4 regions of the Neorhizobium sp. USDA 3394 genome follow, and region 3 is predicted to be linked to each of the others. Evidence: predicted binding sites of a transcription regulator. Region 3 holds the regulator's gene; each other region holds the start of a gene.

Region 1 (7,638 bases), on a different contig from region 3:
TTTCGCACCGTAGGAACTGGCCAGGGACTGCGCAGCCTCTTCGTTGACGTCCGATACCGCGACCAGTTCGCTCCTGGCATGACCCGCAATATTAATGGCATGCACACGGCCAATGCGGCCGGCACCCAGCAATCCAATTCTCAGCACTGATATCCTCCTGAAAGCGGCCTCCCGCCGCCTTGAAACGGACTATCTCCACATTTGCTCGCGCGAGCAAGAAAAATCTGCTCTCGCGAGCAAAAAAGGTGGGATAGATGAAAAAGGCGCTATCAATGGAGGCTAAATCAATCCAGAACAGAGGCGGGAGATCGGAATGCCAAACGAAAAGAGACCCCCTTTTGCCGAAAACGTGACGGCGGACGATGTCGCAATCGCCGCAGGCGTGTCGCGCTGGACGGTCAATCGCGCCTTCCGCAAAGATGCATCCATCTCGCCGAAAAGCCTCCAGAAGGTGATGGTTGCGGCAGAGCGCCTCGGCTATCTGCCTGATCTGCGTGCCGCAAGCCTCGCCTCGGACCGATCCAATCTGGTGGCGCTGCTGATCGACGACTTCGCCAACCCGCACAAGCTGGTCATGATGGAACGCCTCACCCGGATCCTGCGGCGCGAGGGCTGGGACATCCTGCTGGTAAACACGCTGGATAGAGACGATGCTGGCCATGCTCTGCTGAACGCAAGCCAGCGGCGTGTCGACGCGGTCATCCTGATCGGCATCCAGTTTGACGACGACGTACTGGAAACCGCGCTCCAGGCTCGACGCTTCCGCAAGCTGATCGTTTTTGCCCGCAGTTCGGAAAATCCGAACACCATCTCGATCGCGGTCGATGATGTCGGAGCAATGACGGAACTGGCGCGTTACGTGCACCAACGCGGATACCGGCGCCCTCTGTTCCTTGCAGGGCCGCAAAGCCATTCGGCCCATCTGCTCCGGAAGGAAACATTCCTCGAATATTGGGGAAAACATTTCTCCTTCCAACCCGAGGCGGTGACAGTCCCTGCCTATGATCCCGCGCTGGCCGCAACTATCGCGATGGAAACGTTAAGCCGTCGCGGCCCATCAGACTTGCCGGATGTTATCGTTTGCGAGAATGACGCACTTGCAATGGGGGCAAGTGACGTCATTCGGCACAAGCTGGGACTGGAAATCCCCAAGGATATCGCCATTACCGGCTTTGACGATGTGCCCCAGGCGGACAATCCAAACTACCGCCTTACCACCTATCGGCAGCCCCTTACGGAAATGGTTGAATACCTCGTCAAAGTTCTGGCGGATCCGGAAGAGCGGGATCTCAATCGTCTTTTCACCGGAAGATTGATACCGCGACACAGCGCTTAAGTACCATGCGGGGTTAAAAAGCATTGAGAGACTGCCGCATCGTATGACTGCGAACAGCTGCGACGGTCGGCATATGAATGTCGAACGGCTTCATGCAAAGGGTGCTATCGAGGCCCCCCTTGGCAGTCTTTGTGCGACCCCAGCTTGCACAGAGTGTGTGGCGGCAGCTCTTCCCTTATCCAGGATAACCCACGCTCAGGGCTGCGACCGACCAAGCCACCAGATACCGCGGCAAATGAGGGACGGAGGCAAGGAACGGAAATCGTTGGGGCGCAAGGGGAGGGACGTGTTGTCCGTTGCCGGGATGCAGCCGGGATGATGCACTCACCCCGGCCGGCATTTACAGCCAGGCGGCAGCCTCGCTGCCGCTCTCTTTGCGGCTCTATACCGCGCTGATGGCGTCAGACGGCAATCTTGCCGCCACCCGCCTTGGTGATTGCAACGACTGCGGGCCGCACTGGCATGTCGGGCTTGAAATCCGGCCAGCGGGTGGAAAGGTCCTCGTAGTAGGACGGACGACCATGGCCCGGCCAGTCCTCGCCGCCATCGCCAGGATGCTGAACGGCGACGAAGGCGGTCTCGTCATCCGGCGTAAAAAGCGGGCCGCACATTTCGGCGCCGACCGGCACGCGGAAGAACAGTTTCGAGGTGGCGCGCGCCGCCCCTTCGGTATCGACGGCCCAGAGACCGTCCGTTCGGCCGGTCGCCTTGTTGTTGTTGCCGTCGGTCGAGACCCAGAGCCGGCCGGCGGAATCGACGGCGCAGTTATCCGGCATGCCGAACCAGCCGTTCTTGGTGGTCTCGGTGGAGAAGGTCGCGCCGACCGCCGCAACGGAAGGATCGCCGCACTTCAGAAGCACTTCCCACTTGCCGGAGGTCGCGGTGAAATCGCCGTCGTTTTCGGCGATCTCGATGATGTGGCCAAAGGCGTTTTCTGCGCGCGGATTGGCGGCATTTACCTGGTCGGCCTTGCGGCGGGTGTTGTTGGTCAGCATCACGTAGACCTTGCCGTTGACGCCGTTCGGCTGGACGTCTTCCGGCCGGTCCATTTTCGTGGCTCCGAGCACGTCGCCCGCGCGCCGACACTCGATCAAGACGTCCGCCTGGCTGTTAAATCCATTGGCGGCGGTCAGCGGCCCCTGTCCGTGGATCATCGGCAGCCACTGCATGGTGCCGTCCTCGTTGAACTTGGCGACATATAGCGTTCCGTTGTCCAGCAGGTTCATGTTGGCTGCGCGGTCGTTCGGGTTGAACGTGCCTTCGGTCACGAACTTGTAGACATAGTCGAACCGTTCGTCGTCACCGAGATAGAAGACGACCTTGCCGTTCTTGGCGACGATCGATTCGGCACCTTCGTGCTTGGTGCGGCCGAGCGCGGTGCGCTTTTTCGGGGTGGAGGCCGGGTCCATGACATCGACCTCGACGATCCAGCCGAAGCGGTTCGGTTCGTTCGGCTCCTTGGAAAGATCGTAGCGGTCGTAGAAATTGGCCCATTCGTAGCCGCCTTCCGGAACGCCGTAACGCTTGTAGTTGGCGGTTTCCTTGTGACCTTCCGGCAGCTTGCCGGAGAAATAGCCATGGAAATTCTCTTCCGCCATGATGTAGGTGCCCCACGGGGTGACACCGCCGGCACAGTTGTTGATCGTGCCGATGGCGCGTGTGCCGGTCGCATCGACATTGGTCTTCAGGCGGTCGTTGCCGGCGGCCGGGCCGGTAATTTCCATCGGTGTATTGGCCGTGATACGGCGGTTGTATTTGCCGTCGGTAACGACCTGCCACTTGCCGCCGACCTTGCGGATTTCGACGATGGTGCCGCCATGGGCCGCCATTTCGACATCCACCTGCTCCTTGCTGAGCGCGCCCTGCTTGATCTTGCCATCCACGACCTTGACGAGGCCCGGGAACATCAAGTGCGGGTTGGTGTATTCGTGGTTGACAACGAGAAGGCCGTGTTCGGTCGAACCTTCGAGCGGAATGTAGCCGACATAGTCGTTGTTGTAGCCGAACTGCTTGCTCTGGGCATCGGCCGTCTGCCTGGTCGGATCGAATTCCGGTGCGCCGGGCAGCACGGCATCGCCCCAGCGCAGCAGGATATCGGCGTCATAACCGTCTGCGACGTGGTGCTTAGCGTCAACGCCGGCTTCCACTTCGGTGAACTTGAAAGCGGAGCCGCCCTTGTTCTGGGCGCGCGCCTCGTCGGCGCTCATGAGAGCGACGGGGCTGACTGTGGCCGCGATCGCCGAGACGGCGAGCGAGCCCTGCAGAAAATTCCGGCGTGAGAAACGCTTGCCGATGATTTCACCCATGGTCGGGTTGACGCTCGTGTTGTGGCCGTCTCCATCCGCGTCTTCAAGCTGAGTCGTTGGGAATATCTTCTGGGAACTGTGCTCGTTCATTGGCTCGCCTCTAAGTTAGGATTTGCCCCAAGTATGGAGTCATTCTAACCTAAGGTTACGGTATTACAGATATGCGACAGGCATGACAGGCCCGCTCAATCTCGTGTGTCAGGGGAGGGGTTCGTTGTCGGAGCGCCTCAGTTTGGCAAAGCGCGCGCTGGGTCGTCTGGATGGAATCACAATGCTGCTCCCGCGCCTCCCAAGCTGGTTAAGCATTTTAGGATACGGGATAGACTGCCCCGCCAATTGCAATCCATGCCGCGGTATCTCGCCCCTGTGAACAGACCCTCGGCGGCGAGCCGATTTGCCTGTCAGCGCTAATTTACATAAGGTCGCGCGGGATGCGCTTCTCTTCGAATATCTTCCGTGAGACCTCGTTCTCGCCTTCATAGGCTATGACCGAGGCGCTGATGATCCAGTCCCTTGCCGTGCAGGCTATGGATGAGGTCGCGACCGTGCGAACGAACCAGCCGGGGCGCTGCATGTCGCAGGTCCAGGTCGAGATGCCGGACATCGACAGCGGGTCATCCGGCGCAATCGACCAGGTTTCCTCGCGCAGCTGCCGCGTCGACAGGCCAGTGCCGGGATGTTCGAAAAGGCCGGTATCCTCCTGGATTTCATAGCGGGTAAGGCCGGCCGAGAGATCGCGCACCACTTGCCGCTTCGTCGAGCCCGGCGCATGTTCGATATATTTCGGCAGCGGATCGGGATTGTCAGGCTGCTTCACGTCGATGAGTTCATGCGCCCCAAGAATTGGCAGGGCAAGGCCGATGGAGGCGATGTCGATCGTCAGACCCGGATCTTCCGGAGGCGGCAGAACCATTGGCCAATAGGCAGTCGATAGGGACAGACGGATGCGGTGCCCCTTGCGAAAACGGTAGCCGCAGGCATCGAGGGACAGGTTCACAGTCGTGCGTTTACCCTTGCTCATCGGTTCGGGCGCGGCGTTGCTATCGCGATGGGCGAGATTGAGCAGGCCGAAGGAAACACGGGTTGCCGTGCCGTCCGGATGGATATCGACAAGCCTTGCGCAGAGATTGGCGGTTTCGGCATCGCATCTGAGCGCCAGCGTCACGGCTGGACGGCCGAGATAATCATGATCGTCGGCCAGCGGAGCGGTCTGAAAGGTCAGCGACCCGGCGTCGTCGACGCGCTGATCGATCGCCAGTTCCGCATCCGGCTTCAGCGTGAACCACTCGCCCGAGGCGGTGCCCGTGTCGAGCGGCGAGCGCAGATAGACGGGGTGCTCCGGCGCGTGCGGGATCGGCATGCCTTCCATCAAGACGCCGAGCTGCTCGACATAGAAGGACTGCAAGTCAGGCTGCTGCCAACTCCGTTTGGCGATCCAGAAGCCGGGATCGAAATCGCGGCGCGTGGCGGGCTTGATTGCATCGAGAATATAGGCGCGCACGGATGGCATGGTCTCCGCACCATTATCCCCGTTTCGCAGCCAGCGATTCCACCAGGCAATAGCTTCGCCGTGGAAGTCAGCGCGCGGTTTCGGCCAGGCGAGATGCGGATATTTGTGGACCCATGGTCCGACAAGCGCTTTCGCCTTCTCGCCGAGGCCTTCGACTGCGAGCAACGGCGTGTTGCGATAGCCGTCCGCCCAGCCGGCAATGACGAGAGCCGGAATATCGAGGCTGTCGAAGTCCTCACAGATCGACCCATGTCGCCAGAAGTCGTCGCGGCGCTGATGCTGAAGCCACTCCTCCATGAAGAAGGGTTCCTGCTTAAGGCGCCGCAGCCACATCTCCCGCCAGTCCTCACCGACGATGGCCGGATCGGGTGAACGGGATTGATAGGCAAGCATGGTGGCAGCCCAGGAGAGCTGCGCCGACAGATGGCAACCGTTCCTGTAATGGATATCGTCGTTGTAACGGTCGACAGTGGAGGCAATCGAAATCACCGCCTTCAGCGCCGGCGGGCGAAGGGCTGCGACCTGAAGGCAATTGAAGCCGCCCCAGGAGATGCCCATCATGCCGACGGAGCCGTTCGACCAGGGCTGTTCTGCGATCCAGGCTATCAATTCGCAGGCATTGGCGAGTTCAAGCTCGGTATATTCGCCGTCGATAACGCCGTCGGATTCACCGGACCCTCTGATATCGACGCGTACCCCGGCAATGCCGGCTGCCGCAAAGACGGGATAGGTGGATTCGTCGCGCAGGCTGGTTCCGTCGCGCTTGCGGTAGGGTAGAAATTCAAACACCGCCGGCACGGGGTCTGCCTCGGCATTGTTAGGCATCCAGATACGCGCCGCCAGCCGCGTTCCGTCCTTGAGCATGATCCATTCGTTTTCGATGACAGTGAAGCTGCGGTCAGTCATTGTATAATTCCATGTTTCACTACGCCTGCTGGTCTCGAACGACCACCTGGTCAATTCTCGGCGCAGGCCATCTTCCGCCTTGTGAGTACCTTCTCGAGCCAGCCGATTTCCATCGCGGGCACGGACTCCAGCAGGAGTTCGGTGTAATCGTCGAAAGGCGGCACGAGTACTTTCGATTTTGGTCCGAAACGCACCAATTTGCCCCGATGCATCACGGCAACCGAGTCCGCAATGGCGCGGACAATGGCGATGTCGTGGGTGATGAAGATATAGGAAAGCTGCTGCTCTTCCTGCAGCCGCATCAATAGTTTCAGGATGCCTTCCGCAACCAGTGGATCAAGGGCCGATGTCGGCTCGTCGCATAAGATCATCTCCGGATTGGCAGCCAGCGCCCTCGCAATCGCGACGCGTTGCTTCTGGCCACCGGAGAGTTCGGCGGGATAGCGATCGATGAAGCCATTGCTCATTTCGATATGCTCAAGCAACTCCTTCACCCGCGCCGTCTTCGCCGCGCCCCGCAGGCCTTCATAGAAGGTCAGCGGCCGGCCGATGATGTCCCGGACCGTTTGTCGCGGGTTCATCGCCGTATCGGCCATCTGATAAATCAGCTGGATACGACGGAGATCGTCATTCGATCGGCCCTTTAGTGCCTTGGATAAAGGCTTGCCGTCGAACGAGACGGTACCCTGTAGTGGTGGCAGAAGCCCGGTGATGACCCGAGCGAGCGTCGATTTTCCGGAGCCGGATTCGCCGACGACCGCAAGCGACTGTCCCTTCGGCACATGCAGCGAGATGTCGAACAACACCTTGAAGCCGTTGGGATAGCCGGCGGTAACATTCTCGACTTTCAGCAAAGCCGAACTCTGGTCGGCAGCCTCCTCGCGCTTGTCCTGCCGGACATTGACCAGTGCCCGAGTATATTCTTCACGCGGCGCTTCGATGATCTGTTGCGCTGTGCCGGATTCCACCGTCTTGCCGTGCCTCAGCACCATGATGTCGTCCGAGATCTGGGCGACGACGGCAAGGTCATGGGTGATGTAGAGGGCGGCCGTGTGCGTTTCCTCGATGGCATGCTTGATCGCCGCCAGCACGTCGATCTGCGTGGTGACGTCAAGCGCTGTCGTCGGCTCGTCGAAGACGATGAGTTCGGGATTGGAGCAGAGTGCCATTGCCGTCATCGCCCGCTGCAGCTGGCCGCCGGAGACCTGGTGGGGAAAGCGCTCGCCGAAGGTGTCGGGATTGGGCAGGCCGAGGACCCCAAAGAGATAAAGCGCCCGTTTGCGCGCGTCGTGTCTGCTTATCAAACCATGCTTGACCGACGCTTCGATCACCTGATCGCCGAGCCTGTGGGCCGGATTGAAGGCGGCCGCCGCCGATTGTGCGACGTAGCAGACCCGTGCGCCGCGGATTTTCCGGATGCCGTTCTTGCCGAGCGCCAGGATATCGGTGCCGTCGAGCCGCACCTCGCCGCCGGTGATTACAGCGCCGCCCCGGCCATAGGCAAGCGCGGAAAGGCCGATCGTCGACTTGCCGGCGCCCGATTCCCCGATCAAGCCGAGAACCTTGCCCTTTTGCAGGTC
Region 2 (7,638 bases), 170 kb from region 3:
AGAATTGCACCATATTCGTCTTGCATTAGAGACGTTGCGGGAAGATCATCGATGTTCGGGCTGCTTCGCCTGCATGTGATCGCAGGTTGGCCGTTCCGGTGAGTCGCGTCCCGTGTCCTTGGCGTTTCGCGTGGCGTAATGTGCGCACGCTTTGTAATACCCCTGTCACAATCCCATGCGGCGGCGGCCTTGCAAGGCTTGAAATCAAATTTCGAAAACTCCACTTTGGGCGAGAGTGAAGTGCCCGGGTGATTTGCCCGGGACGTATCCCGGAAACGGGACGATGGAAAGGAAATGAAATGACGAATTCAACGTCTGCGACGCCTGGTAGCGAAACCTATCCGGTGCTGCCGCTGCGCGACATTGTGGTCTTTCCGCATATGATCGTGCCTTTGTTCGTCGGACGGGAGAAGTCTATTCGCGCGCTCGAAGAGGTGATGGGTTCCGACAAGCAGATCATGCTAGTCACCCAGATCAACGCCGGCGACGACGATCCCGAACCCTCGGCAATCTACAAGGTCGGCACCGTCGCCAACGTGCTGCAGCTCCTGAAGCTGCCCGACGGCACCGTCAAGGTTCTGGTCGAAGGCCGCTCGCGCGCCAAGATCGACGGCTATACCGATCGTGAAGAGTTCTACGAGGCGACGGCGAGCGTTCTTGCCGAACCCGACGAGGATGCGGTCGAGGTCGAAGCCCTGTCGCGCTCCGTGGTTTCCGAGTTCGAAAACTACGTGAAGCTCAACAAGAAGATCTCGCCGGAAGTGGTGGGCGCCGCAAGCCAGATCGAGGACTATTCGAAGCTGGCCGATACGGTCGCTTCGCATCTGTCGATCAAGATCACCGAAAAGCAGGAAATGCTGGAAACGGTTTCCGTCAAGCTCCGCCTCGAAAAGGCGCTCGGCTTCATGGAAGGCGAGATTTCCGTCCTGCAGGTGGAAAAGCGTATCCGCTCGCGTGTCAAACGCCAGATGGAGAAGACCCAGCGCGAGTACTACCTCAACGAACAGATGAAGGCGATCCAGAAGGAGCTCGGTGACGGCGAGGAAGGCCGCGACGAGATGGCCGAGCTGGAAGAGCGCATCTCCAAGACGAAGCTGTCCAAGGAAGCCAAGGAAAAGGCCGATGCCGAGCTGAAGAAGCTCAAGCAGATGAGCCCGATGTCGGCGGAAGCCACCGTCGTGCGCAACTACCTCGACTGGCTGCTGGGCATTCCGTGGGGCAAGAAGTCGAAGGTCAAGGCCGACCTCAACAATGCCGAGAAGATCCTCGAAGCGGATCACTTCGGCCTCGACAAGGTCAAGGAACGCATCGTCGAATATCTCGCCGTGCAGGCCCGCGCGACCAAGCTCAAGGGCCCGATCCTGTGCCTCGTCGGCCCTCCGGGCGTCGGCAAGACCTCGCTCGCCCAGTCGATCGCCAAGGCGACCGGCCGCGAATACGTGCGCATGGCTCTCGGCGGCGTCCGTGACGAAGCCGAAATCCGCGGTCACCGCCGCACCTATATCGGCTCGATGCCCGGCAAGGTCATCCAGTCGATGAAGAAGGCCAAGAAGTCCAACCCGCTCTTCCTGCTCGACGAAATCGACAAGATGGGCATGGATTTCCGCGGCGATCCGTCCTCGGCCCTGCTCGAAGTGCTGGATCCGGCGCAGAACTCGACCTTCATGGACCACTACCTGGAAGTCGAATACGACCTGTCCGACGTGATGTTCATCACCACGGCGAACACGCTGAACATCCCGGCGCCGCTGATGGACCGTATGGAAATCATCCGCATCGCCGGTTACACCGAGGATGAGAAGCGCGAGATCGCCAAGCGTCACCTTCTGCCGAAGGCGATCAAGGAACATGCCCTGCAGCCGAACGAATTCTCGATCACCGACGATGCCCTGATGGCGATCAGCCAGCAGTACACGCGGGAAGCCGGTGTTCGTAGCTACGAGCGCGAGCTGATGAAGCTCGCCCGCAAGGCCGTCACCGAGATCATCAAGGGCAAGACCAAGTCGGTTGCGATCACCGCGGCCAACATCTCCGACTACCTCGGCGTTCCGCGGTTCCGCCATGGCGAAGCCGAGGGCGAGGATCAGGTCGGCGTGGTCACGGGTCTCGCATGGACGGAAGTCGGCGGCGAGCTGCTGACGATCGAAGGCGTGATGATGCCGGGCAAGGGCCGCATGACGGTCACCGGCAACCTCAAGGAAGTCATGAAGGAATCCATCTCGGCGGCGGCATCCTATGTCCGCAGCAGGGCCGTGGATTTCGGCATCGAACCGCCGCGCTTCGACAAGTCGGACATCCACGTCCACGTTCCCGAAGGGGCGACCCCGAAGGACGGCCCGTCGGCCGGTGTCGGCATGGCAACCGCGATCGTCTCGATCATGACCGGCATTCCCGTTCGTAAGGACGTGGCGATGACGGGCGAGATCACCCTTCGCGGCCGCGTTCTGCCGATCGGCGGCCTCAAGGAAAAGCTGCTTGCCGCCCTTCGCGGCAACATCAAGACCGTTCTGATCCCGGAAGAAAACGCCAAGGATCTGGCCGAGATTCCGGACAACGTGAAGAACAACATGGAGATCATTCCGGTTTCCCGCATGGGCGAGGTGATCCGTCACGCGCTTGTCCGTCAGCCGGAAGCGATCGAATGGGACGGTACGGTGGAAACCCCGCTGATCACCACGGTCGAAGGTGTGGACGACGCAGGCGTGACCATAGCGCACTGATCGATAGCCTTTTGGGTTATGCCAAATTGGCACCAGCAATGAAAAAAGCCGGCACAACGCCGGCTTTTTTTGTGAAAAATAACGCGTACCCCTTGTTTTTCAGGCGATTGCGGAGCTTTTGGGTTGCCACGGGCGGGCTCCTGACTATTGTCTGCCCCGATTACATGAGTCGTTCCAAAACCGTTTGAAAGGGGTGGAAACATGAATAAGAATGAGTTGGTATCCGCAGTGGCCGAGAAGGCCGGCCTCTCCAAGGCTGATGCCGCATCCGCTGTAGACGCCGTTTTTGAGACCGTACAGGCTGAACTGAAGAAGGGCGGCGACATCCGTCTTGCCGGTTTCGGCAGCTTCTCCGTTTCCCGTCGCGAAGCGTCCAAGGGTCGTAATCCCTCGACCGGCGCTGAAGTCGACATCCCGGCACGTAACGTGCCGAAGTTCTCGGCCGGCAAGGGCCTGAAGGACGCAGTCAACAGCTAACGCGCTGCCTTTAAGGCATCCTGTTGCAGTCTCGCATTTGAAAAGGCCCGGGTTTTTCCCCGGGCCTTTTTTTACGAACAGCTAATCTCCGCCCGCCACGACCCCGGATGCGAAAACTGTCATCCGCCTGTCACGACCGTGGCTCACAAGCCACCTGTGTTTCATGGACAGGAGGGCTTCCCATGACGTTTTCACTTCGTGCCGCGTTGACCGCAGCACTTCTTGCTTCGGTTGCCGTGCCGGCAAGCGCCGAACAGGTTTTCAACCGCATCGCGTCTTTCCCCGTCGCCGCCAATCTTCCCGCCGACAAGGACAAGCTGAGCCCGAGCTCGGCCGAAATCGTCACTGCCAGCGAAGACGGCATGACGCTCATCTATACCGATAGCCCGCTCGGCGCGATCGGCTTCGTCGACATCACCGATCCGAAGGCCCCGAAGCCGCTCGGCGCGCTGACCTTCAAGGGCGAACCGACCTCGGTTGCGTCGGTCGGCAAGAAGGTTCTCGCCGCCGTCAATACCGGCGAAAGCAAGCAGAAGCCGACCGGCATGCTCGCCGTCGTCGACATTGCGACGAAGAAGGTCGACCTGACCTGCGATCTCGGCGGCCAGCCGGATTCGATCGCCGTCTCCAAGGACAAGACCTTTGCCGTGATCGCCATCGAGAACGAGCGCGACGAGGAGGTCAACGATGGCGCCCTCCCGCAGATGCCGGCCGGTGACCTGGTGATCGTCTCCCTGAAGGACGGCACCGCCGACTGCGCCTCGATCAAGCACGTGACGCTGACCGGCCTTGCCGGTGTCGCGCCGGAAGATCCGGAGCCGGAATTCGTCGCCATCAACGACAATGGCGAAATCGCCCTGACGATGCAGGAAAACAACGAGATCGTCATCATCGACGGCAAGACCGGCCAGGTCACCGGGCACTTCTCCGCCGGCAAGGCCGATCTCGAAGGCATCGACAACAAGACCGACGGCCAGCTGTCCTTCACCGGCAAGGCTTCGGCGCTGCGCGAACCTGACGCCGTCAAGTGGCTCGACAACAACCGTCTCGTCGTCGCCAACGAAGGCGACTGGAAGGGCGGCTCGCGCGGCTTCACCATCTTCGACCGCACCGGCAAGGTTCTCTACGAATCAGGCGCCTCGCTGGAGCGCGCGGTTGCCCGCCTTGGCCATTTCCCGGAAAAGCGCGCGCGCTCGAAGGGCATCGAGGTCGAAGGCATGGAAGCTGCGACCTTCAACGGCCAGAAGTATCTCTTCCTGCTCGCCGAACGCGCCTCTGTTGTCGCCGTCTACAAGGATACCGGCGCCGAACCGCAACTCATGCAGATCCTGCCGTCGGGCATCTCGCCGGAAGGTGCCGTCGCCATTCCTGGCCGCAATCTGTTTGTGACCGCCAACGAAGTCGATCTCGGCAAGGACGGCGGCGCCCGTTCGCATGTGATGATCTACGCCCTGGAAGAAGGCGTCGCCAACTATCCGAAGCTCGTCTCCAAGGACCTCGACGGCAACGTGCTCGGCTGGGGCGCTCTCTCGGGCCTCGTCGGTGACACCCAGAAGGACGGCATCCTCTATGCCGTCAGCGACTCGGTCTACAACATGCAGCCGTCGATCTTCACCATCGACACCACCAGAAAGCCCGCTGAAATCACCGGCGTCCTGCGCATCACCCGCGGCGGCCAGCCGGCCCAGAAACTCGACATCGAGGGCATCGCGCTCGACGGCAAGGGCGGTTTCTGGCTGGCGTCGGAAGGCGACTCCGCCAAGCTGACCGGTCACGGCCTCTACAATGTCGACGCCAAGGGCGAGATCAAGGCAGAGATCGGCCTGCCCGCAGACCTGCTCGCCGGCGAGACCCGCTTCGGTTTCGAAGGCGTGACGACGGTCGGATCAGGCGACGACATGGTTCTGTGGATGGCGATGCAGCGCGAGTGGAAGGACGACCCGAAGGGCACCGTCAAGCTCGTCTCCTACAAGCCGAAGTCCAAGGAATGGGGCGCCGTGCGCTACCCGCTCGAGAAGGCCGGGGCCGGCTGGGTCGGCCTTTCGGAAATCACCGCCCATGGCGATTATGTCTACATCATCGAGCGCGACAACCTGATCGGCGATGCCGCCAAGTTGAAGAAGCTCTATCGGGTGGCGATCGCCGACCTGAAGCCGGCCAAGATCGGCACCGATCTGCCGGTGGTCAAGAAGGAAGAAGCCCACGATTTCATCCCGGATCTGAAGGCTTCGAACGGCTACGTGGTTGACAAGCTGGAAGGCTTCACCTTCGACAAGTCCGGCAAGGCCTTCGCCGTCACCGACAACGACGGCGTCGATGACAGCTCCGGCGAGACGCTGTTCTTCCCGGTCGATCTCAAGGGCACCAACTAAGCCCCTTCAAGGCTGAAGCGGAAAAGGCCGGGTTCTGCCCGGCCTTTTTGTGTAAGGAGATGCGATGGATATTGGCATAGAACTGGCGTCTGCTGCGCACAAACCTCTGCTGAGGGATCTTCTGTCCGAATACCTCGCGGAGTCCGAACGGTATGGCGGCTCCGGCCCCGACTACCCGTATTTCGATGCCTATTGGCTGGAGCCAGAAGGCCGCTGGCCCTATCTCATCCAACGGAACGGCGAATGTATCGGCTTCGCCTTCGTCAATACCTGGTCACCATCCGGCCGAGGCACGGATTTCTCGATCGCCGAATTCTACATCGTGCCGCAAGCGAGGCGGCATGGTACTGGACGCGGCGCGGCGACCGCAGTCCTGCACGCGCATCCCGGCCTCTGGGAATTGAGCGTCATGGCGTTGAATACGCCCGCTCAGGCCTTCTGGCCGGGGGTGATCGACGCTGCCGGAGGACGTGACGTGGAGCGGATGAAATCCGATAGCGGGACGATCTACCGGTTCACGATCGGCGTGTAGAAGAAAAGCTAAGCACCGTCGGCGATAGCCCCTCATCCGGCTGCCGCCACCTTCTCCCCGTTCTGACGGGGAGAAGGGACTTGTGGCACCGCCGGTGCTCCATCTTCCTTCTCCCCGCGCGCGGGGAGAAGGTCCCGGCAGGGGGATGAGGGGCGGACCACTCCTGAATATTCTACCAGCGCTGATGCACATGCGGGGCGACCAGCCGCGCATAGATTTCCTTAGTCGCGGTCATCACGTCGTCCGAGATCGCAGGAAGGTCGGCTGCCGCCGCGTTGCCCCTGGCCTGCGCCTCGTTGCGGGCGCCCGGAATGACGACGGTGACAGCCTCGTTCATCAGAATCCATTTCAGCGCAAAGGCCGCCATCGACGCTCCTGCCGGTACCAGCTTGCGGACTTCCTCGACTGCCTGGAGGCCGACTTCGAACGGCACGCCGGCAAAAGTCTCGCCGACATCGAAGGCATCGCCATTCCGGTTGAAATTGCGGTGGTCGTCCTTGGCAAAGGCTGTATCGCGAGAAATCTTGCCGGACAGCAGGCCGCTTGCGAGCGGCACGCGGACGATGACCGCGACGTTCTTCCGCCTGGCCTCATTGAAGAACAGGTCGGCCGGGCGCTGGCGGAAGATGTTGTAGATGATCTGGATGCTGGTGACGCCGGGATATTCGATCGCCTTCAGCGCTTCCTCGACCTTCTCGACGCTGACCCCGTAATTCTTGATCTTGCCGGCACGGCGCAGATCGTCGAGCGCGCCAAAGACCTCCGGACGGTAAAGGACTTCGGTCGGCGGGCAGTGGAGTTGCACGAGGTCGAGGCTGTCGAGCTCGAGGTTCTTGAGGCTGCGGTCGATGAAGCCTTCGAGATTGGCCTTGGTATAACCCTCGGCGACATGCGGGTTCAGGCGCCGGCCGGCCTTGGTGGCGACCATCGGACGATTGCCGCCGCGCGACTTCAGGACGCCGGCAATGATCTTTTCCGAGCGGCCGTCGCCATAAACGTCGGCAGTATCGATGAAGGTGACGCCGGCATCGAGCGCCGCTTCCAGCGCCTTCGCCCCGTCCGCTTCGCCGACGTCGCCCCAGGAGCCGCCGATCTGCCAGGCGCCGAAACCGATCTCGCTGACGGTGAAGGATGTGCGTCCGAACGCGTGGTTTCTCATGGTGTCCTCCGAGTTTGATTGGGCTATCCACAGGCTGCGGAACCCCGAGCTTTCTTCGTGCCCGGCATTTGCCTAAAACACCTGATCTGCTCCGGCAACCGAAACAAGCGATTCGATGACCTCCTTCCGATTCATCCACGCCGCCGACCTGCATCTCGGCAGTCCCTTCCAGGGGCTGGCGCTGAAGGATGCCGCGATTGCCGAACTGTTCATCGAGGCGAGCCGCAGGGCGTTTTCAGCCCTGGTCGACCAGGCGGTCGAGCGCAGGGTGGACTTCTTCATCGTCGCCGGCGACGTCTATGACGGCGACTGGAAGGACAACAAGATCGGCCTGTTCTTCAACCGTGAAGTGGCACGGCTGGAACGCGCCGGCATTCC
Region 3 (7,638 bases):
TGATGGGTTGCCGCCGAAGGCGGTACGCCGGGGGATTATGATGAACACATCACTAATATTGTTGATTTTGGCGATAATCGGCATGGCCGCTTACGTCGCCGGTGCCCGGCATGCGATGGCACTGGTCGGAGGAATTTCCTCCAAACTTCATTCGCGGCCTGGATATTACGGTTCCTTTGTCGCCGTCTGGGCGATCTTGCCGGCCGTCGTCATTCTTTTTGTCTGGCTGGTCGCCAGCCCCATGTATATCAGCTCCTCGGTGCGCGGTGCGTTTCCGGAAGAGGTGAAAACCCAGTCGCAGGCCGAGCAGGGCCTGAGCTACGGCATGATTACCTCGATTGCCCGCGGCATGAATGCGCTGACCGGCGACGAGATCGCCCGCATCGAAAACAATCCGGTGGAGCTTCGTACTGCGCTTGGCGCCAAGGGCGTTGCACTTGCGGGTGATCCGCAGCCCTTCATGGTCAAGGCCGCTGCCGAACTGAACCGGATGACCTTCGTCAGCCGTATCCTGATGACGATCGTCGTTCTGGGGGCTTCCATCGGCGGCGCCCTCTTCGCTTATCGCCAGATCGCGCCGCGTTTCCGCGCCCGCAATCGGGTGGAAAAAGTGGTTCTCGGTAGCCTCGTCGTTGCTTCTTCGATCGCTATCCTGACCACGGTCGGCATCGTCGCATCGATGCTGACGGAAGCCGCCCACTTCTTCACCGCCATTCCCGCCTGGGAATTCTTCTTCGGCACGGTATGGGATCCGCGTTTTGCGGCTGCGGGTTCGGGTGGCTCGGAAGGTCAGTTCGGCCTCATTCCGCTGCTGCTCGGCACGCTCTATATCGGTTTCGTCGCGATGCTCTTCGCGGTTCCGATCGGCCTCTTTTCGGCAATCTACATGTCGGAATACGCCTCGCCGAAAGTCCGCGCGGTTGCCAAGCCGCTGCTCGAAGTGCTCGCCGGCATTCCGACCATCGTCTACGGCTTCTTCGCATTGACGACGGTCGGTCCCTTCCTTCGCGACATTTCTTCACAGCTGAACGGCCTCGTTACCGGCGACTATGCCAACTTCATCCAGGCGCAGAGCGTTCTGACGGCCGGTTTCGTCATGGGCATCATGCTGATCCCCTACGTCTCCTCGCTGTCGGACGACATCATCACGGCCGTGCCGCGTGCCCTGCGTGACGGTTCGCTCGGCCTCGGCGCCACTCGCTCGGAAACCATCAAGAAGGTGGTCCTGCCGGCGGCTCTGCCGGGCATCGTCGGCGCGCTCCTGATGACCGCGTCGCGCGCCGTCGGCGAAACCATGATCGTCGTGCTTGCGGCCGGTGTCGCCGCCCGCCTGCAGATCAATCCGTTCGAGCCGATGACGACCGTGACAGTGAAGATCGTCAACCAGCTGACGGGTGACCTTGAGTTCACCTCGCCGCAGACCCTGGTTGCCTTCGCGCTGGGCATCACGCTGTTCGCCATCACGCTTTGCCTCAACATCTACGCGCTCTATATCGTGCGCAAATACCGGGAGCAGTACGAATGACCGATGTGGTTTCTCCCGTCGCCGGCATCCCCAAGGCCAAGTCCGTCCGTCGCGATATCGGCATCAAGCGCCGTTACGCCGCCGAGCGTCGCTTTCGTGCCTATGGCATCGCCGCGCTTTCCTTCGGCATCATCTTCCTGATGCTTCTCCTGTGGTCGGTGGTCTCCAAGGGTTACACCGCCTTCCAGCAGACCATGATCACCATGCCGGTCGAGTTCTCGCAGCAGATCATCGACCCGCAGAACGAACGTGCCACCAACCCGCAGAAGCTGATGACGGCCAACTATCCGGTCGTTGCCCGCAACGCGCTCGCCAAGCTGCTCAACGTCAGCGTGGACGACCGTGTCGCAGCCCGTGCAGTCAGCCAGATGCTGTCGGATGGCGTCCGCGTTCAGCTGCGTGACCTGGTGGTCGCCAATCCGGCGATCATCGGAACGACGCAGACGGTAAGACTGCTCGCTTCCGGCGATATCGACTCGGCCTACAAGGGCCAGATCGACCTCAACGTCAGCCAGGAGAATCGCAAGATCAACGATCAGCAGCTCGCCTGGATGACGCAGCTCTCCGACAGCGGCGCGCTCGCCAAGCATTTCAACAGCGGCATCTTCGTCAACGGCGCATCGAGCCGTCCGGAAGCGGCCGGTGTCGGCGTCGCGCTCATCGGCTCGTTCTACATGATGCTGATCGTGCTTGTCCTGGCGCTGCCGATCGGCGTCGCGGCCTCGATATATCTCGAGGAGTTCGCCCCGAAGAACAAGTTCACCGACCTGATCGAGGTGAACATCAACAACCTGGCGGCCGTTCCCTCGATCGTCTACGGTCTTCTCGGTCTGGCGGTCTTCGTCAACTTCATGGGCTTGCCGCGTTCCGCCTCCTTCGTCGGCGGTCTGGTGCTCACCCTCATGACGCTGCCGACGATCATCATCGCGACCCGCGCGGCACTGAAGGCCGTGCCGCCATCGATCCGCGCTGCCGCCCTCGGGCTCGGCGCATCGAAGATGCAGACGATCTTCCACCATGTCCTGCCGCTTGCCATGCCCGGCATCCTGACCGGCACGATCATCGGCCTGGCCCACGCCCTCGGCGAAACCGCGCCGCTGCTCCTGATCGGCATGGTGGCCTTCGTCGCCAACTATCCGACAACGCCGCTCGACCCGTCTACGGCGCTGCCGGTGCAGATCTACATGTGGGCGAACGAAGCGGAACGCGCGTTCGTCGAGCGTACCTCGGGAGCAATCATCATCCTGCTCCTGTTCCTCATCCTAATGAATGTTGGCGCAATTCTCTTGCGGCGTCGCTTCGAGCGGCGCTGGTAGAAGGAGTATGACAATGAATATGATGTCAGAATCGGCAGTTGAAAAGGCGCTGGACCAAAAGATGAGCGATGCTTCCCACAAGATGATCGGCAAGGACGTTTCGGTGTATTACGGTGAAAAGCGTGCGCTTTTCGACGTGAACCTTAACGTCCGCGAAAACACTGTGACGGCTCTCATCGGTCCTTCCGGCTGCGGCAAGTCCACCTTCCTGCGCTGCCTCAACCGCATGAACGACACGATCGAGAATTGCCGCGTTACCGGCAAGATCACTCTCGACGCGGACGATATCTATGACCAGGCGATCGACGTCGTCGAACTTCGCGCTCGCGTCGGCATGGTTTTCCAGAAGCCGAACCCGTTCCCGAAGACCATCTACGAGAACATCTCCTATGGTCCGCGCATCCATGGCCTTTCCAAGAACAAGGCCGACATGGACCAGATCGTCGAGGCGAGCCTGCAGCGCGCCGGCCTCTGGGGCGAAGTCAAGGATCGCCTGCATGAATCCGGCACCGGGCTTTCCGGCGGCCAGCAGCAGCGTCTGTGCATCGCCCGTGCGATCGCCGTGTCGCCGGAAGTCATCCTCATGGACGAACCCTGCTCGGCGCTCGACCCGATCGCGACCGCCAAGGTTGAAGAACTCATCCATGAACTGCGAGCCAACTACACGATCGTCATCGTGACGCATTCGATGCAGCAGGCTGCCCGCGTGTCGCAGCGCACCGCCATGTTCCATCTCGGCCAGCTCGTCGAGGAGAACGACACCGACAAGATGTTCACCAATCCCGACGATCAGCGCACCCAGGATTACATCATGGGCCGTTTCGGCTGATCCAGCCGAAAGTGCCGCCTGAAAATCAATTTTGAGGACTAGAAGATGGCATCGACCCATATCCTGTCGGCCTATGACGACGAACTGAAATACCTGAGCCGCCGCATCTCCGAAATGGGCGGCCTCGCCGAGCAGATGTGCTCGGACGCCGTGCGGGCGCTGGTCAATTCCGACGCCGCACTCGCGCAGAAGGTCATCTCCGACGACGTGATCCTCGATCACGCCGAGCGCGAGATCGGCGACAAGGCGATCGTCACGATCGCCCGTCGCCAGCCGGTTGCAGCCGACCTTCGCGAGATCGTCGGTTCGCTGCGCATCGCCTCCGATCTGGAGCGCGTCGGCGACCTTGGCAAGAACACCGCCAAGCGCGTCATCGCGGTTCAGGGCACCGGCGTTCCGCGCAAGCTCGCCCGCGGCCTGGAGCATCTCTCCGATCTCGCCCTCGTGCAGCTCAAGGACGTCCTCGACGTCTACGCGACGCGTTCGGCGGAAAAGGCCGAGGCGATCCGCAGCCGCGACGAGGAAATCGACGCGATGTACACTTCGCTGTTCCGCGAACTCCTCACCTACATGATGGAGGATCCGCGCAACATCACCACCTGCACGCATCTGCTGTTCTGCGCCAAGAACATCGAGCGTATCGGCGACCATGCCACCAACATCGCCGAGACCATCTACTACATGACGACAGGCGCCCAGCCGGAAGGCGATCGTCCGAAGGACGACTCGTCGAACACGCTCGGCGCTATCACCGAATAAGACGGAATGCTGACGGAGCAGGCTGAAGAATGCTGCCAAAAATCGCTGTCGTAGAAGACGAGGAAGCGCTGAGCGTGCTTCTTCGCTACAATCTGGAAGCCGAGGGTTATGAGGTCGATACCGTTTTGCGGGGCGACGAAGCCGAGATCCGGCTTCAGGAACGGGTACCGGACCTTCTGATCCTCGACTGGATGCTACCCGGCGTTTCCGGCATCGAACTCTGCCGCCGGCTGCGCATGCGCCCGGAAACGGAGCGCCTGCCGATCATCATGCTGACGGCCCGCGGCGAGGAGAGCGAACGTGTTCGCGGCCTCGCCACCGGTGCCGACGACTATGTGGTGAAGCCGTTCTCGACGCCGGAACTGATGGCTCGCGTCAAGGCCATGCTGCGGCGGGCTCGTCCGGAAGTGCTCTCCAGCGTGCTCCGCTGCGGCGACATCGAACTCGATCGGGAAACCCATCGCGTTCACCGCAAGAGCCGCGAGGTGCGTCTGGGCCCGACCGAATTCCGCCTGCTCGAATTCCTGATGGCGGCGCCAGGCCGGGTCTTCTCCCGCTCGCAGCTTCTGGACGGCGTCTGGGGCCATGACATCTATGTCGACGAGCGTACGGTCGACGTCCATGTGGGAAGACTTCGCAAGGCACTCAACTTCTCCAACATGCAGGATGTAATCCGCACCGTCCGCGGTGCCGGATACTCCATGGAAACATAGTTGGTGGCCACGAGATGAGCGCGCGGGTCCTGTTGGTCGACGACGACGAGTCGTTTCGTCTGATATTGCAGAAAGCCCTCGCGGCCGACAACTTCGTCGTATCGATGCTGGCCAGTGGTGCCGAGATCTCCAATCGCCTGAAGGCCGTTCCGCCGGATATCCTGGTCATGAGTTCGGACCTTCCGGGTGTGCAAGGTCTCGAGGTCTGCCGCGAAGTGCGTCTCGATCCGGTCCTATCGCGCCTTCCGATCATACTCCTTGTTCCATCGGGTGGGGAGGGCCTTCACCTGGTCGCCCTGGCTGCGGGTGCCGATGATTGCCTCATGAAGCCATTCTCCCCGGTCGAGCTCGTCGTCCGCGTGAAGAACCTGCTCAGGAGGGTCAACCCCGCCCTCCTGGACCATATGCTCAAGGTGGGCGATCTCACGCTCGACCGGGAAGCCCATCGGGTTCACCGGCAGAAGCGCGAGGTCAAGCTCGGGCCGAAGGAGTTCAAGCTTCTTGAATTCCTGATGCGGACGCCCGGCAAGGTCTATTCACGCTCGGAGCTCAAGGCTTCCCTGTGGGGCGACGACACGAACGTCGATGAGCGCGCGATCGATGTCCATATCGGCCGGCTTCGCAAAGTCATCAGCCTTGGCAAGTCCGACAACGTGATCCGGACCGTGCGCGGCACCGGATACGCATTGGGCGATTTCTGACAGGCGTCTCTTTGGACTTGGGGCCAATCTTTATCCTGACCGGCTGATGGCGACCCGGCGGATCATTGCCATGGAGGCTGGCGAAGCAGCATTCGCCAGCTATTGGAACTATGCAGCGCCTTTTGCCAACGCCTCCGCCGTACCTTGCGGGTCGACCGCAATCACCTTCAGATATGCCTTCGCCGGTTGGTCCGGTTCTCCGACGCCGCGCCCGGAGTGCTGGTGACTAAGCGGTGAATATCCACATCCCTGTCTCCCCGTCTCGGGCAGCGTGGTGCAGAGCATAAGCTTCACCGATGCGTCCCGCGTAGAGGACATGGAGGACTAGCCGCCTTGGCTCCGGAACATTTCTGACAGGGCGCTTCAACCGGGCGCAATAGGAAACTAAGTTACGATCCTTGGATCGCCCCGGTAGATCTTGTTTCGCCCTGCCATATGTCCTTCCGCACCGTCCGCAAGACCTGGCTACGATCTCCGGCGTGCAATCTCCCGGTACAATGCCTCGGGAGAGACTCCGATCTCTTCCGCGATCTGCTTCCACATGCCCTTCGAGGGGAACCCACCGTTCCAGGATATCCAGGCTTCGAGCCTCGCTTTCACGGTCTTCAGCGACATTATCTCCGCCCGCTTCCTACTGGCATGAAGTTCGCGCGCGAGATGAAGTGTCCACTGGTGCGAGAAATCAATATCCACACGAAGCCGCTCTTTGACTGACGTGACCGGGATCACTGCGGTTTTCGCCGCCGCCGTGGCAACGCCACCGCAGTGATAGCGGTCGGAGAATATCGAAGCCTCGGCCAGGATAGACCCCGCAGCCGCCCTCTGGAGGACGGCCATTCCCCCATCGGCCTGGTGACGGACGAGATGAAACGAACCTGCATCGACCACGTGCAGAACCTCGACCTCGTCCTCCTGCCTGAACGGGTATTGCCCGGCATCGAAACTGCGCATGGCGCTTGCCATTCCGCGGAGGCTTGAAATCAGATCTGACATGACAGCGATCATGTCATGGTTCCGGATGGACGTGCAATGTGGATACACACCGAAAAGGAATCCCGATGACCAGATACCTCGCTCTCATACTGCTGCTGTTGCCGTCTGCTGCCCTACCGCAGGATGCCCATAGTGGACATCAATCACCTTACGTAGGCCAGGAGGAGAGGGCGGTTACTTCCCTTTCCGCCGATGACATCCTCGAACTTGAGCGGGGTGGAGGCTGGGGACTGGCCAAGCCTGCCGAACTCAATGGCGTTCCCGGACCGCGCCATGTGCTGGATCTCGCACGAGATCTGTCACTGACCGAAATCCAGCTCACGAGGATCGAGGATCTTTTCGAGCGGATGAAGCGCGAAGCTGTGGCCGAGGGCGGGAGGTATCTGGAGGCTGAGCGGGCGGTGGATGCCCTGTTCAGGCGGCCGGACGTGAATCCCGGAGACCTCGCAAAGGCCCTGTCGGACGCAGAACAATCCCGTGGCCGCCTACGCTACATCCATCTTTCGGTGCATATCGAGACAATGGGGATACTCACACCCGATCAGGTTCGAGGCTATGCTGTGCTACGCGGCTACCGGAAGACATAGGGCCGCCCCAAGGACGGCCCCGGGACTTTCATACAGATTTGTAGGTCGTCGCATACCCCGCCTCGATGATGGCAGCGGCTATCGCCTCCGGCGACACAGTGGTTTCGACACTGGCCTTCTTCGTGCCGAGGTCAATAATCGACGAGGTGGCTGGATCCGCTCCTTCGATCGCCTTTTTGACCGTACCCGCACAGTGGCCGCAGGTCATGTTCGGA
Region 4 (7,638 bases), 1.4 Mb from region 3:
GATGCGGGCATTGGTGAGCACGAGTTCGGCGGTCATGATGCGGTCTTTCTGTTTTCGAAGGCGGGCGCCAGCGGAAGCCAGCGATGGGCGATGAAGGGTGCGCCGCGCTCCGGCTCCACGAAGATGGCGAGCCCATCGACAGCCAGCGGCGCGTTTGCGAAATCGGCGAAGCGGCGGTCGAGTTCGCGGCGCATGATGGGCGCCTGCTCGGGCGGGACTTGGCCCGTCAGCGTCATGTGGAAGCGGAACTCGTCCATGACATAGGGATAACCCCAGCGGTCGAGATTGGCGCGCTGGGCGGAACTCAGCATATCAGGGTTGCGCCGTGCGATATAGGCCTCCGTCAGCGGCGCGCGAAAATGTTCGAACTCTTCGACGACGCGTCCGGCGTAGTGCTGGAGCTCGGGGTAAATGGTATCGGGAACCAGCGCGAAGAACCGCCCCAACTGGCCGACGATGATGTTCGGGATGTCGAACGCCGTGGTCTCTGCGGCAAAGCGCTCGACGGCCCTGAGCAACTCGGCTTCCGTCCGGTCCGGATGCAGTTCGAAGGGTGCCTTGAGCGTCGCGTGAAAAGCGTAGCGGCGCGGATCGGCGGTCAGTTCATGCACGGCTTCGCGGGGCAGGCCTTCGACATCTGGCGTCGGAAACGTTTCGGCGGTGAAGGCGTCGCGGCCGAGCCAACGCGCTGCCGCTTTCGTCAGCGGATGGTTTTCAGCGGGCGAAAAATAGAGAGCGTAGCGCAAAGCGGGATTCCGGAATCAGGAGAAGGCCGGCCGACCTTACCTGTCTGCCGGCCCGCGAAACAGGACCTTCGGCTAAAAGATTTCCATGACAGAATGATGATAATCAGGCCTTTCAGTGGCCCTTTTTACCCATGACGCGCGAACGCAGCGTGTTCGAGAGGTTGTCGAAGACGAAGACCACCAGAAGGATCAGCAGGACCATGTAGGCTACCTTGTCCCAGTCGGCATTGGTCTTCATGGATTCGAGCAGCTTGAGGCCGATACCGCCCGCGCCGACGGCGCCGATCGCGGTTGCCGAACGGGTGTTGGACTCCCAGAAATACAGCGATTGCGAGATGAAGATCGGCAGGACCTGCGGCACGACGCCGTAACGCTGCACGATGACCGGTGCCGCACCCACCGATTTGACGCCCTCGCGCTGCTTGTCGTCGACATTCTCCAGCGCCTCCGAATAGACCTTGCCGAGCGCGCCGGTGTCCGTGAAGAAGATGGCGGCGATGCCCGGCAGCGGCCCCGGCCCGAAGGCGCGGGTAAAGAACAGCGCCCAGATCAGCATGTCGATGGAGCGCAGGAAGTCGAAAAAGCGCTTCATGCCCCAGTTGAGCGGCCGGCTCGTCGTGATGTTGCGTGCCGCGACGAAGGCGAGCGGGAAGGCGATGATGGTGGCAAACAGCGTGCCGACAAAGGCCATGACCAGCGTCTGCATCAGCTTGGAGAGAATATCGCCATGCTGCCAGCTGCTATTGTTCAGAAAATTGTCGAGCGCCAGCGAGGCATTGGGCTGGGCCGGGTCGATCCGCTCGCCGAAGAGCATCAGCCCGGCGACGCTGGTGACGCTGCGGCCCCAGAAGGGCGATTGCGTGTCGAAGAAGAAATTTGCCCAGCCGAGGAAACGCCGCTGCACATAGACCTGGCTGTTGCGGATTTCCGCCTGGCCGGCAAAGCCGAAATGGACATTGACCTTGTTGCCGTCCTGTATCATCCGCGCCGGCGCACCGGCTGGCAGGATAGCCCGGTCTCCTTTGATCGCTACGGGATAGAGTTTGCCGTCGATATAGACGTCGACTTGGCTCGGGGTTACGTCGAGCCGGTCGTCGCTACCGAAGATAACCGTGTAGCCGCCATTGGAGGTCGGCTTCAGCCAGTCGATCGCTGCGCCGTCCGGATATTGCCCGCGGCTCGTCCATTGCGGGACGACCTGACCGTTCTGGAAGCGCAGGCGCGGCTGCGCGCGCCATGAATACCAGTCCTGGAGGTAGATCGCCGCGCGATCCCAGTTGCCGTTGACGAAGGTCGGGATGACGTTGAAGAAGGAGAAGCAGAACGCGAGGTAGACGAAGACTGCGACGGCCGCGATCGCCAGGCCCCAGCGCTGCAGGAAGCCGCGGTGAAAGACTTCCGGATAGGTGCTAAGCAGGCGTTCGCGATCGGCGGCATTGACGGCGAGATTGGACATCAGGCAGCTCCCCGGCCGAATTCGAACGATTGCTTGCCGATCAGCCGGCGGCGCAGCCAGGCCGAGAACTGGTCGACGCAGATGACCGTAATCAGAAGAAGAATGATGATTGCGTAGGTCTTGGCGGCGTGGTCGCGTCCGATCGACAGGCTGAACACTTCCCCGATGCCGCCGCCGCCAACGGCGCCGATAATGGTCGAGGCGCGCACATTGATCTCGGTCCGCAGCAGTGTGTAGGAGACGAAATTCGGCAGGACCTGCGGCAGGATCGCGAAGCGGACGCGCTCCAGCCAGCTGGCGCCCGAAGCGCGCAGGCCCTCGTCCGGCTTCATGTCGGCATTCTCGACCACTTCGAAGAACAGCTTTCCGAGCGCGCCGATGGTATGGACCGACACTGCGATGATCGCCGCGATCGGACCGATCGACAGGATCGCGGCCAAAAGGCCTGCGACGACGATTTCCGGAAAGGCGCGCAGGATTTCCATGATGCGTCTCACCACCCAGCGCGTGAGACCGGCGCCGACGAGATTGGTGGAGGCGAAGAAGCAGAGAAGGAAGGCGCCCGTGGCCCCGAGGATGGTCGAAACGATGGCGATGTTGATGGTGATCGCCAGCTGGTAGAAGAAGTTCGGAATATAGAAACTGTCGGTGATCCAGATACGGTCGCTCGTATAGTCGAACTTGATCGATCCGTCCGCATAGGGCGACGGCAGGTCGAACATGGCGCGGAAGATCTCCAGCGGGCTGTTCGGCACGAAGCTCTTGATGAAATCGAAGAAATACGGAAGGCGTTCGAAGAACTTGCCGGAATTGGCTTCGTTGGCGAAATCCAGCGACGCGCCGAGAACGATCAGGAAAACGACGATCGAGACGACGGTATAGATCCGCCGCGTCCGCACCTGGCTCTGGTAATGGTCGAGGATGGTGCGGGAGCTTTCCTGCAGCCCGCTGAACTGGGCGGGTTCGGCCGCGTGCGCCATTCTAGGGATCCTTGTTGAACGAGCGGCGGCATCGTCATGATGCCGCCGCAGGGTATTGATCAGACGTTGGATCAGCCGCCGATGACAGCCTTACGGGCGTCGATGATGGTCTGGTAGAAGCTCTGGTCGACCGGCGACCAATCAACGTAACCGCCGCCTGTGAAGGACTGGAAGCAGGTCTTGTCGGTCTTTGGCAGTTCGGCGAAGTAGGCGGTGACCTTCTTCTGAAGGTCGGCTGGCAGCTTCTGGGATACCATCAGCGGACCGTTCGGGATCAGCGGCGACTTCCAGACTTCGACGAGGTCGTCCATGTCGATCAGGCCCTTGTTGACCATGATGTGGAGGTTGCCCGAGGAATAACCCTGAGCCCAGTCGCCGGTGCCGGAGCCGAAGGTCGTGCCGACGTCGAACTTCTTGTCGAGAACGCCGAGAACGAGGTTCTCATGGCCGCCGCCGAAACCGGTTTCCGAGAAATACTGCTTGACCGGGGCGCCGACGGCCTTCGGGAGCGAGACGTTCGGGACGAGGTAGCCCGAGGTCGAGTCCGGATCGGCGAAGCCGAGCTTCTTGCCCTTGGCGTCGGCGAGCGTCTTGATGCCCGAATCCTTGCGGGCAACCATGATCGAGTAGTAGCCGGTCGAACCGTCGGCCTGCTTGGTGGTCAGGACCGGGGTAACGGCATTCGGGTCCTTGATGTAGATCGCTGCGTAGGAAGCCGCGCCCATGACGGCGAGGTCGATCGTGCCGCCGAGCAGGCCCTGGATGACGCCGTTATAGTTCGGCGACGGGAAGAGCTTGACTTCGGCAACGCCGGTCGCCTTGGAAAGGCCGGCCTTGACGCATTCGGTGCGGCGGATCTGGTCGGCTTCATTTTCACCGCCGTCGAGGCCGATACGCAGAACCTTGACGTCTTGGGCGAGGGCCTGGCCGGCGAGAGCGGAAATGGCGATCGTCGCCATCAGGATCTTGCGGAATGCAGACATGGAAGTCTCCTTTGGTGATTGGGGTGGTCAACCCGGAAAGGGCGTCAGTCTTCCGGCCGCGGGTCGCAGCCGGAAACGGGTCAGCGCATGGCGGCAGCTTCGGTCACCATGCCGGATGTGTCGATTGCGACCGCAGCCTCGCCGCGGCGGGTGGCTGCAAGGCTGGTCGATGTCATGGTCTCGTCGATCCCGGCGCCATCCTTGTCGGAACCGTAGATTTCGCGCACTGCATTGGCATTGAGTTCCTGCGGCGGACCGTCGAACACGACGCGGCCGCCCGCCATGCCGATGATCCGCTCGCAATAGCTGCGGGCGGTATCGAGCGTATGCAGATTGGTGATGACCGTGATGCCTTCGCGTTCGTTGATGTCGCGCAGCGCATCCATGACGATCTTGGCGTTGAGCGGATCGAGCGAGGCGATCGGCTCGTCGGCAAGCATCATTTTCGGTGCCTGCACCAGCGCCCGGGCAATCGCCACACGCTGCTGCTGGCCGCCCGACAATGTTCCGGCCGCCTGCAGCGCCGTCTGTTCGATGCCGAGCCGCTCGAGCGCCGCCATCGCCATGACGCGCTCGTCACGGCTGAAGATTTTCAAGAGGCTCATCGTCGTCGAGCGGTGATTGAGACGGCCGAGCAGCACGTTGGTCATCACGTCGAGGCGCGGCACCAGGTTGAACTGCTGGAAGATCATCGCGCAGTCGCGCTGCCAGTTGCGCAGTGCCCTGCCCTTGAGGGAGGAGACCTCGGATCCGTTGAAGTGGATGGAGCCGGAACTCGGCTCCTGCAGGCGATTGATCATGCGCAGCAGGGTCGACTTGCCGGCGCCGGAGCGTCCGATGATGCCGACCATCTGGCCCTGGGGAATCTCGACGTTCACGGCGTTCACCGCGATACGGTCGCCGAAACGGCGGGTGATGTCCCTCAACTCGAACTTCATGCTCTCTCGCCAATGCAGCCTTTTTCTGACTGCTCGATTAGCGATGGTTGATGAAGTCTGAATGTCGGTTTTATGTCGGTTTTATTATATTCCGAAAGCGCCTGCCGCGCTTTGGTTACGGGGCATGACGCGACACGAATTCTTCGGCCGAAAGTGCCCGGAAATCGTCGAGAGCTGCCCTCAGCTTCCGGTGGTCCCAATCCCACCAGGCAAGCCGGTCCATCGCGTCGCCGACCGCTTTTGTGAAACGCTCGCGGATGAGTTTTGCCGGCACGCCGCCGACGATCGTATAGGGCGCGACGTCCTTCGACACGACCGCGCCGGCACCGATCACCGCACCGTTGCCGATGGTGACGCCCGGCAGCACGGTGGCGCCATGCCCGATCCAAACGTCGTGGCCGATCGTGACGCGATGGTCGCGCCGCCATTCGAAGAAGCTCTTCTCGTCTTCGGCGTCGTCCCAGTAGCTGGCGGCGCGATAGGTGAAGTGGTGCAGCGTCGCCCGCCATGTCGGATGGTTGGTGGCGTTGATGCGCACGGAAGCCGCCATGTTGACGAACTTGCCGATCGTGGCGCACCAGATCGAGCCGTCCTGCATGATGTAGGAATAGGCGCCGATCTCGGCCTCGCTGATGCGGCAGCGCTCCGAAACTTCCGTGTACGGACCGAGCGTGGAATTGCTGACGTTCGCCGTTTCGTGGATCGCGGGCTGGAGCCCAACCTTGACGCTCATGCTGCGACTGCCTTTCGCGGAGAAAACTGCGAGACGTCGAGAACGCGGTCGGCAACGGCCTCACGCACTTCCTCGTCGTGGAAGATGCCGAGAAGGGCGACGCCTTCCCGCTTCTTGTCAGCGATCATGTCCACCACGACGCGCCGGTTGATCGCGTCGAGCGAAGCGGTCGGCTCGTCGAGGAGCAGGATGCGGTGGCTGGTGATGAAACCGCGGGCGATGTTGACCCGCTGCTGCTCGCCACCCGAAAACGTGGCTGGCGGCAGGCTCCAGAGCTCCCGCGGCAGATTGAGCTTGGCCAGAAGCTCGGCCGCCTTGTCGCGCGCTTCCGCGGCGGCGATGCCGCGGGCGACGAGCGGTTCGGCGACCACGTCAAGCGCGGAGACGCGGGGCACGGTGCGCAGGAACTGGCTGACATAACCGAGCGTATGGCGGCGCACGTCGAGCACGGTGCGCGGATCGGCACGGGCGATATCGACGATCCGGTCCTTGTGATCGACGAGGATCTGCCCGGCGTCGACGGCATAGTTGCCGTAGAGCATCTTGAGGATCGAGCTCTTGCCGATGCCCGACGGGCCGCCGAGCACGACGCATTCGCCGCTCGCGACCGAAAAGTTCACATCGTTGACGACCGGCAGCTTGATGCCGTCGCGCAGATGCATGGTGAAGCTCTTGAAGACCTCGGAAACGACGAGGGGAGTAGCCATGATCGTTTTTCCTCAGACCTGAAGAATGGAAGAGACGAGGAGCTGGGTATAGGGCTCGCGGGGGTCGTCGAGCACCCGATCGGTCAGCCCGTGTTCGATCACATGGCCGTCCTTCATCACCATCATCCGGTGCGAGAGGAGGCGGGCAACCGCGAGGTCGTGGGTGACGACGATCGCCGACAGGCCGAGATCGTTGACGAGGCCGCGCACCAGGTCGAGCAGGCGGGCCTGGACCGAGACGTCGAGGCCACCGGTCGGCTCATCCATGAATACCAGGCGCGGGCCGGTTACCAGGTTGCGGGCGATCTGCAGGCGCTGGCGCATGCCGCCGGAAAAGGCGCGTGGCTGGTCGTCGATGCGGTCGGTGCCGATCTCGACGCGGGTCAGCCAGTCGCTCGCCGTCTCGCGGATCTTGCCGTAATGCCGGTCGCCGACCGCCATCAGCCGCTCGCCGACATTGGCGCCGGCCGAGACCGTCATGCGCAGGCCATCGGCCGGGTTCTGGTGCACGAAGCCCCAGTCGGTGCGCATCAGGAAGCGCCGTTCGGCCTCGCTCATATGGTAGAGGTCGCGGAAATTGCCGTCGCGCATCCGGTATTCGACGCTGCCGGTGGTCGGCATCAGCCGGGTCGACAGGCAGTTGAGCAGCGTCGTCTTGCCCGAACCGGATTCGCCGACGATGGCCAGCACTTCGCCCGGCCAGAGCTCGAAGGAGACGTCCTTGCAGCCGATCCGGCTGCCGTAGAATTTCGAGACGCCGCTGACTTTGAGGAGGGGGGTGTCGGTCATGGCGTGTAGTCCTTGGATGTCGGTGCGTGTGGTTTATTCCTCTCTGTCCTGCCGGACGCCACTGCCTTCGCCGTCATCCTCGGGCTCGACCCGAGGATCCAGGCCATCGCGCTCCATGCGTCGAAATTTGGAGAGCCGCTGCGGCAAAAGAGTGTGGATCCCCGGGTCAAGCCCGGGGATGACGGAAGGTGAAGAGGGGGAGATGTCCGGCAGGACAGAGGGGGGTAAGCCACAACCGCCATCACTCAGCTGCCTCCTTGGCAGGCGCCAGCATGGCGCCGGCATGGCCGTGTTCGCGGCGGCCCT

What was found. Region 3 encodes PhoB, which activates phosphate uptake and scavenging genes when phosphate is short. Its sites were predicted from a motif close to TGTCATNNANCTGTCAT; they were not measured.
Region 1: a site for PhoB is predicted at 3,795-3,811, ahead of ACZ9EJ_RS28840 (PhoX family protein). Genes of this name have one in related genera too.
Region 2: a site for PhoB is predicted at 3,315-3,331, ahead of ACZ9EJ_RS11200 (esterase-like activity of phytase family protein). Genes of this name have one in related genera too.
Region 4: a site for PhoB is predicted at 5,165-5,181, ahead of phnC (phosphonate ABC transporter ATP-binding protein). Genes of this name have one in related genera too.

The regions. Positions count from the first base shown of each region.
Region 1 is NZ_JBWCDU010000002.1:1,529,346-1,536,983, reverse strand. Features, by position in the region: gene iolG (inositol 2-dehydrogenase) at 1-147, opposite strand, end outside; gene ACZ9EJ_RS28845 (LacI family DNA-binding transcriptional regulator) at 314-1,336, shown strand; gene ACZ9EJ_RS28840 (PhoX family protein) at 1,738-3,732, opposite strand; gene ACZ9EJ_RS28835 (CocE/NonD family hydrolase) at 4,055-6,058, opposite strand; gene ACZ9EJ_RS28830 (ABC transporter ATP-binding protein) at 6,109-7,638, opposite strand, start outside.
Region 2 is NZ_JBWCDU010000001.1:2,328,413-2,336,050, reverse strand. Features, by position in the region: gene lon (endopeptidase La) at 300-2,720, shown strand; gene hupB (DNA-binding protein HupB) at 2,922-3,197, shown strand; gene ACZ9EJ_RS11200 (esterase-like activity of phytase family protein) at 3,380-5,569, shown strand; gene ACZ9EJ_RS11195 (GNAT family N-acetyltransferase) at 5,634-6,101, shown strand; gene ACZ9EJ_RS11190 (aldo/keto reductase) at 6,274-7,260, opposite strand; gene ACZ9EJ_RS11185 (metallophosphoesterase family protein) at 7,376-7,638, shown strand, end outside.
Region 3 is NZ_JBWCDU010000001.1:2,154,105-2,161,742, reverse strand. Features, by position in the region: gene ACZ9EJ_RS10335 (hypothetical protein) at 1-84, opposite strand, end outside; gene pstC (phosphate ABC transporter permease subunit PstC) at 41-1,525, shown strand; gene pstA (phosphate ABC transporter permease PstA) at 1,522-2,841, shown strand; gene pstB (phosphate ABC transporter ATP-binding protein PstB) at 2,855-3,670, shown strand; gene phoU (phosphate signaling complex protein PhoU) at 3,716-4,429, shown strand; gene phoB (phosphate regulon transcriptional regulator PhoB) at 4,459-5,142, shown strand; gene ACZ9EJ_RS10305 (winged helix-turn-helix domain-containing protein) at 5,157-5,843, shown strand; gene ACZ9EJ_RS10300 (Crp/Fnr family transcriptional regulator) at 6,309-6,848, opposite strand; gene ACZ9EJ_RS10295 (hypothetical protein) at 6,902-7,423, shown strand; gene ACZ9EJ_RS10290 (heavy-metal-associated domain-containing protein) at 7,452-7,638, opposite strand, start outside.
Region 4 is NZ_JBWCDU010000001.1:3,521,932-3,529,569, reverse strand. Features, by position in the region: gene ACZ9EJ_RS17500 (alpha-D-ribose 1-methylphosphonate 5-triphosphate diphosphatase) at 1-36, opposite strand, end outside; gene ACZ9EJ_RS17495 (DUF1045 domain-containing protein) at 33-746, opposite strand; gene phnE (phosphonate ABC transporter, permease protein PhnE) at 859-2,202, opposite strand; gene phnE (phosphonate ABC transporter, permease protein PhnE) at 2,202-3,182, opposite strand; gene phnD (phosphonate ABC transporter substrate-binding protein) at 3,254-4,165, opposite strand; gene phnC (phosphonate ABC transporter ATP-binding protein) at 4,246-5,103, opposite strand; gene ACZ9EJ_RS17470 (DapH/DapD/GlmU-related protein) at 5,219-5,836, opposite strand; gene phnL (phosphonate C-P lyase system protein PhnL) at 5,833-6,543, opposite strand; gene phnK (phosphonate C-P lyase system protein PhnK) at 6,556-7,332, opposite strand; gene ACZ9EJ_RS17455 (alpha-D-ribose 1-methylphosphonate 5-phosphate C-P-lyase PhnJ) at 7,574-7,638, opposite strand, start outside.